DNA from 2 places in the Coprobacillus cateniformis genome. Region 2 is predicted to be linked to the other one. Evidence: a T-box and tRNA genes for the amino acid it is inferred to sense, from the RefSeq annotation. Region 2 holds a T-box; the other holds one or more tRNA genes.
The links. A T-box is a leader RNA that pairs with one kind of tRNA and senses whether it is charged. The one in region 2 lies ahead of alaS (alanine--tRNA ligase), so its partner is inferred to be a tRNA-Ala.
Positions count from the first base shown of each region.

Region 1: it has a tRNA-Ala gene. The T-box ahead of alaS (alanine--tRNA ligase) is inferred to sense a tRNA for this amino acid. The anticodon was not compared.

Region 1 is NZ_WSNW01000001.1:836,809-840,095, reverse strand. It holds gene GQF29_RS04250 (GGDEF and EAL domain-containing protein) at 1-1,102, shown strand, start outside; tRNA gene GQF29_RS04245 (tRNA-Ile) at 1,237-1,313, shown strand; tRNA gene GQF29_RS04240 (tRNA-Ile) at 1,333-1,409, shown strand; tRNA gene GQF29_RS04235 (tRNA-Ala) at 1,431-1,506, shown strand; gene GQF29_RS04230 (hypothetical protein) at 1,792-2,268, shown strand; gene GQF29_RS04225 (hypothetical protein) at 2,593-2,979, shown strand; gene GQF29_RS18350 (hypothetical protein) at 3,039-3,194, shown strand; gene GQF29_RS04220 (hypothetical protein) at 3,200-3,287, shown strand, end outside.
Region 2 is NZ_WSNW01000001.1:2,700,426-2,703,712, forward strand. It holds gene GQF29_RS13245 (AI-2E family transporter) at 1-635, shown strand, start outside; gene GQF29_RS13250 (Na/Pi cotransporter family protein) at 724-1,686, shown strand; T-box leader at 1,739-1,937, shown strand; gene alaS (alanine--tRNA ligase) at 1,977-3,287, shown strand, end outside.

The DNA of each region.
Region 1 (3,287 bases), 1.9 Mb from region 2:
GTTTTCACCTGAAAGTACAATTGTTTCACGAACATCTGGTGATGAATTCTATCTATTTTATTATGGTTATGATACAAAAGAAGATATAAATGAGCAGTTAAAAATTCTTAAACAAGGTATTGCTCAAAGTATATTGACTTTATCTAATCATAAAGAAGTGAAGGTTTACCTTTCAGGTGGTATTGCATGGTATCCAAGCGATAGTACTCAATTTGAAGAACTCCAACGTTATTCTGATTATGCTATGTATTCTGTTAAACATTCTGGTAAGGGTGAAATAGCAATGTTTAATGTTACAGATTATGAGAATAATTCATATATTATGAAGAAAAGATTAGACTATTATCAATTGATTGATGGTCGAATGATAAAATATGCATTTCAACCTATTATTGAGATGCATACAGGAAATGTCTTTGGTTATGAAGCTTTAATGCGTTCAACACATCCAACACTGAGGGATACTCAAGAGATTATCTCACTTGCAAAACTTGAACTTCAGTTAAATAAAATAGAGACTTTAACATGGCAAGAAGCACTGCGTGCTTATGCAGAATATTATCGCAATGGTGATGTTTCTTCAACACAGAAGATTTTTATTAATTCTATATCTAATCAAATTCTACCATTATTTGAAATAGAAAATTTGGAAAAGAAATATTCAGATATACTAGGTCAAGTTGTATTAGAAGTTACAGAAGATGAGGAACATAATAAAAATTGTTTTGAAGCTAAAAAAGAAATCTTAACACACTGGAATGCTGAGACAGCTTTGGATGATTATGGAAGTGGTTATAATAGTAATCGTAATCTTTTAATCGTCAATCCTGATTATGTTAAAATTGATATGGATTTAATTAGAGACATTGATAAAGATATTGACAAACAGAAAATTGTAGAAAATATTGTCGCTTATTGTCATGAAAGAAATAAGAAAGTCATTGCTGAGGGTGTTGAGACATATCAAGAGCTAACTGTAGCCTTCTATTTGAATATAGATTATGTTCAAGGCTTCTATTTTGCAAAGGCGGAATTTGTACCACCAGTTCCAGATGAAAATGCAGTGAAAGCATTATTAGAATTAAATGATATGAAGAGGTAAGTGATCACTTATCTCTTTTCTTAAGTAAATAGAAAGAATATGTAAATTTGAAGAGTCGATTTTAATTGAAAAAAATACAAAAAAGTATTGACGAAAAATAGGTGCTATGCTAATATATTAGGGCAGTCATTAATGGGCCTGTAGCTCAGTTGGTTAGAGCGCACCCCTGATAAGGGTGAGGTCGATGGTTCAAATCCATTCAGGCCCACCATTAATTTCTGTTATTATATGGGCCTGTAGCTCAGTTGGTTAGAGCGCACCCCTGATAAGGGTGAGGTCGATGGTTCAAATCCATTCAGGCCCACCATATATAAATTATATAGGAATTGGGGCTTTAGCTCAGCTGGGAGAGCGCCTGCCTTGCACGCAGGAGGTCAGCGGTTCGATCCCGCTAAGCTCCACCAATAAGACACATACTCATGTGAATTATGTTTTAGATAACATAGTTTGCATGAGTTTTTTGTTTATAAAAATGAATGTAATTATAAATCTTTATTTCTACAGATATTAAATCAAGTGTATTGCTGTAGAAAGGAGATAACAAATAGATTAGCAATATAAATATCAAAACATTTAAGTCTCGTTACAAATCAAAAAAATAATAAAAATTTGAAAAGTTAAGAAAATAGAAACTAGTAAATAGAAACTAGTAAAAAGAAAATAGAAAAGGTTAAATAGGTGAAGAAAATATGTTGAAAATTGTAAATACTATCGAAAGAGAATTAGCTTTAACTGACTTTGTTGTCAATAAATTAAGTGAGCGTTTACTTATTATGGAGTTTAATGGATATGCTCCATCTGAAAAGAGTGCAAAAGTTGATGGTAGAAATACCAAGTATAACGTGTTTGCTGTGAAGTGCACAAATCACTTCAATAATAAACAAATTACTGTTAACGTTACAGCTACAGGTCCTAATAAAGGTTTGTTAGATGTCTTAACTCATAAAATGAATAACAACCCTCTAGGAAAAGTATTTGTTGATTTTGAAGATGTTGTCGTAGGACATTACGTGAGTGGTGGTAATGGATTTGCTCAATTAGTGCAAAGCTATAAAGCAGAGACCGTTAAAGAAGTAGATATCAAAGAGGTTGAAAAAATCGTTCAATCCATGAAACAAGTTGCTGATCCAGTCGCTCAAATGCAACAGGAGCAACAAAAGAAATAATAAAATAAATTTTGAAACAGAACCTTGACAAGTGAATAAAAGCAGTTCCAATCTGCGTTATCAAAGGTTCGCGACTTATAAAAAAATAGTTATTGTTTTATAATTTTTAGCGATAGAAATGTTATGTGATTTATTTAATAAATGACATAGCTAAAAAAATTATATGGTTTGATACCATCTATAATTAATCAGGACGATAACCGATAATCAAAAAAAGAAAAAGTAAATATATTGATATTGTTAAACGATATTAATTTTAAATAGTTATTTATAAAGAACAGTATTAAAAAATAATATTGTTCTTTTCATATGGAGGCAAAAGTTATGATAGTAGCAGAGTTATTAAAAGAATGTAATACAGTATTAGATGTTGTTGAAGAATATGTATTAGGGTATTTAAGATGTACTCTTGGATATTTGCCTGATATTGATGAAATGATTTCAGATGAATTATATGTTGAGGTTTTTAATTCAATTCTTGCAGATGAACGACCAGAAGATTATATATCGTTAAGCAAAACATGTGTTACAATGGATATGTCGGATGTGTTAGTATTGAAAGAAATTGCTTGGAATGCAATTAATTTAGTTGAAGCAAGAACAAGAGATGTAGGTGAACCATTCTTCAAGTATGCAAATAGTCATTATGAAGAACTGGTTAAACTTGAAGAACTGTTAAGCAATAAAATTCAAGCAAATCTATTGGATTAAAAAAAAGATATATAAATCTTTAAAAAATATGATATACTTATTGTAAAGAGGTGAAATATATGGAGACTGTAGATGAAACGTTAGAAGTAGAAGAATTAATCAAAAACTGTGATGATCCATATGTGAAAGAACAGTATCAAAAAGTTTTAGATATTAAAGCTGGAAAGAGAAAAACATATTCTCTTGAAGAGGCTTTAAAGTTCATGGAACAATAAGATAAGTGTATAAAATTGAATTTGATGAAAGTGTATTAATATTTTTTAGAGAAAATAATATAAATTTAAATGGAATATCAAAAAGAATAACAA
Region 2 (3,287 bases):
GAATTCTTAATGGTTGGACACAATCTGTCATTTACTGGGTTACCAATATCCTTTTAGCCATGGGAATATCATTTTATCTTTCTTATGATAATATGCATCTTATCGAGAAATTAATTGTTTATTTACCATTTGATAAACAAGGACCATGTATGCAAACCTTAAAACGCTTAAAACTTTTAACTTATCAGTTTATGAAATCTTTAATTTTAGATTTTCTCTTTTTCTTTTTAATGTGTCTTATTCCTTTCTTTTTTATTGATGAAGATCTCTTTTTATGGATTGCCCTCTTTTTATCAATTACCAATCTTGTGCCTTATATTGGACCTTATATAGGTGGGATACCTGTTGTTATTTATGAATATATAGCTGATCCTCAAATGGGATATGTTGCTTTTATTGCAGTCATTGTTCTACAATATTTAGAATCTTCATATTTACAGCCTTATCTTTTTTCTAAGTGTATACGACTACATCCTATTGCTTTGTTTATAGCATTGACCTTCTTTGGTGATTTATTTGGTATTGTAGGGATGATCTTTTCACCATTGCTATTATCATATAGTTTACTTTTGCTAGAGTTACTAAAAAATCTAAATGTTTTTACGAAAGTTAAACAAATTGTTTCAAAAGAATAATCATAAAAAATATTCATATTATGATTATTCTTTATCTTACAAATTCTTTAAATGATATTCTTTATAATAAAAGAAAAAGGAGTCATTTATGGAAACAAAAGATATTTTAGGATTACTAGGAGGTCTTGCCTTATTTCTTTATGGTATGAAAATGATGTCTGATGGCTTGTTAGATGGGGCAGGGATTAAATTAGAATATATTTTAGAAAAACTCACTAATCACAAATTAAAAGCTATTTTGGTAGGGACATTGATAACTTGTATTATTCAAAGTTCATCTGCAATGACAGTCATGTTAATAGGCTTTGTGAATGCCAAAGTGATGAAACTAAATAGAGCTATTTGGGTTATAATGGGAGCAAATATTGGGACCACAATGACAGGACAATTGATTGCTTTTGATATAGGTGTTTTTGCACCTGTATTTGCTATTGTAGGGGTTATTCTGATTGTCTTTTTCTCATGGCGTGCAGCTCGTTTATGTGGCGAAGTTTTGACTGGAATAGGGATGTTGTTTATGGGATTAGAAATGATGTCACAATCAATGATACCTTTACAGTCATCTGAATTGTTCTTAAATTCCATGATCACTCTTTCGCATCCTTTATTTGCGGTTTTAGTTGGGGCATTATTTACAGCAATTATTCAAAGTTCATCAGCTTCTATTGGTATCTTACAAACCCTTGCAATGCAACATCTTATCCCTTTTTCTCAGGCAGTATATTTTTTATTTGGATTTGATATTGGAACATGTATGACTGCTTTCATTGCATCATTATCTGGTTGTCGTAATGCTAAAAGATTAGCTTTGTTTCATCTTCTTTTTAATGTATTGGGAACTTCAGCTTTTCTTGTTATTTGTCAATTTACTCCAATTGTATCAATAGTTGAAGGCTGGACTCCCCATGAACCAATGCGTAAAATTGCGAATATGCATACATTATTTAATGTCATAACAACAGCGGCCTTTTTATTCATTGATAAGCCTATTCTAAAATTTATTGAAAGATTAATTCCATTAACAAAGAAGAGGGAAAAAGGATATATATAACAAGAATTGTTTTTATATTGATTTTTACAATAAAATTGGGTATAATACAAAAGTCAAATCGTTAAAAAAGAAGAGTATTTATAATTCTGTTTTTAGAGAGGAAATGGTTGGTGCAAATTTCTATCAGAATATAAAGAAAGCTACTTTGAAGAGTGATGTAAACATCAACGCATAGTCGGCGTTATCGACTTAGAGAGCATAATCTTTTGATTATGAATAAGGATGGTACCGCGATTTAAGTCGTTCCTTTTATAGGAAGGACTTTTTATTTTGTAAAGGAGAAGGATATTATGAAACAATTAACTGGAAATCAAGTAAGACAAATGTTCTTGGATTATTTTAAATCTAAAGGACACATGATTGAACCTGGGGCATCATTGATTCCTCATAATGATCCAACATTATTATGGATTAACGCAGGAGTTGCAGCATTAAAAAAATATTTTGATGGAAGTGAACAACCCGCATGCCATAGAATAGTCAATGCTCAAAAATCAATTCGTACAAATGATATTGAAAATGTTGGAAAAACAGCAAGACATCATACTTTCTTTGAAATGTTAGGAAATTTTTCAATAGGAGATTATTTTAAAGAAGATGCGATTCCTTTTGCATGGGAGTTTCTAACAAGTCCGGAATGGATAGGATTTGATAAAGAAAAATTATATGTGACAGTTTATACTGATGATGACGATGCTTATCGTATTTGGACTGAAGTTTGTCATGTAGATCCAAGTCATATTTTAAAAACTGATGGAAACTTTTGGGAAATTGGAGAAGGTCCAGGTGGTCCTGATTCTGAAATTTTCTATGATCGTGGTGTTGAATATGACCCTGATGGTTTAGGTGAAAAATTATTTTTTGAAGAGTTAGAAAATGATCGTTATATTGAAATTTGGAACGTTGTTTTTTCACAATTTGATTGTAATCCTACTATTGACCGAAAGGAATATAAAGAATTACCACAAAAAAACATTGATACTGGAATGGGTCTTGAAAGACTGGTTAGTATTATTCAAGGTGGAGAAACAAATTTTGATACGGATTTCTTCCTGCCAATTATTCATGCAACTGAAGAAATGACAAATGTCAGATATGAAGACAATAAAATGGCTTATCGTGTCATTGCAGACCATATTCGTACTGTTACTTTTGCATTAAGTGATGGGGCATTGTTTGATAATGCAGGTAGAGGGTATGTTTTAAGACGTATTTTAAGACGTGCAGTTCGTTATGGGAAGAAGATTGGAATTGATCATTCTTTTATGTATAAATTGGTTTATGTTGTGGCTGATATTATGAAAGAATTCTATGATTATTTACCAGCTAAAGCAGACTATGTGAGTGGACTTGTAAAAAAGGAAGAAGAGGCTTTTCATAAAACATTATCTAATGGTGAGAAATTATTAAATCAGATGTTGAAAAAAACAATTGATCAGCAATTAGACGGTAAAGATGCATTCAAATTATATGATACATATGGATTCCCATTAGAATTAACAGTTGAAATTGCAGAAGAAACAGGATTTACAGTTGATGAAGCTGGTTTTAAAGCTGAAATGAAAGCTCAGCAAGTCCGTGCAAGAAATGCACGAGGTGAT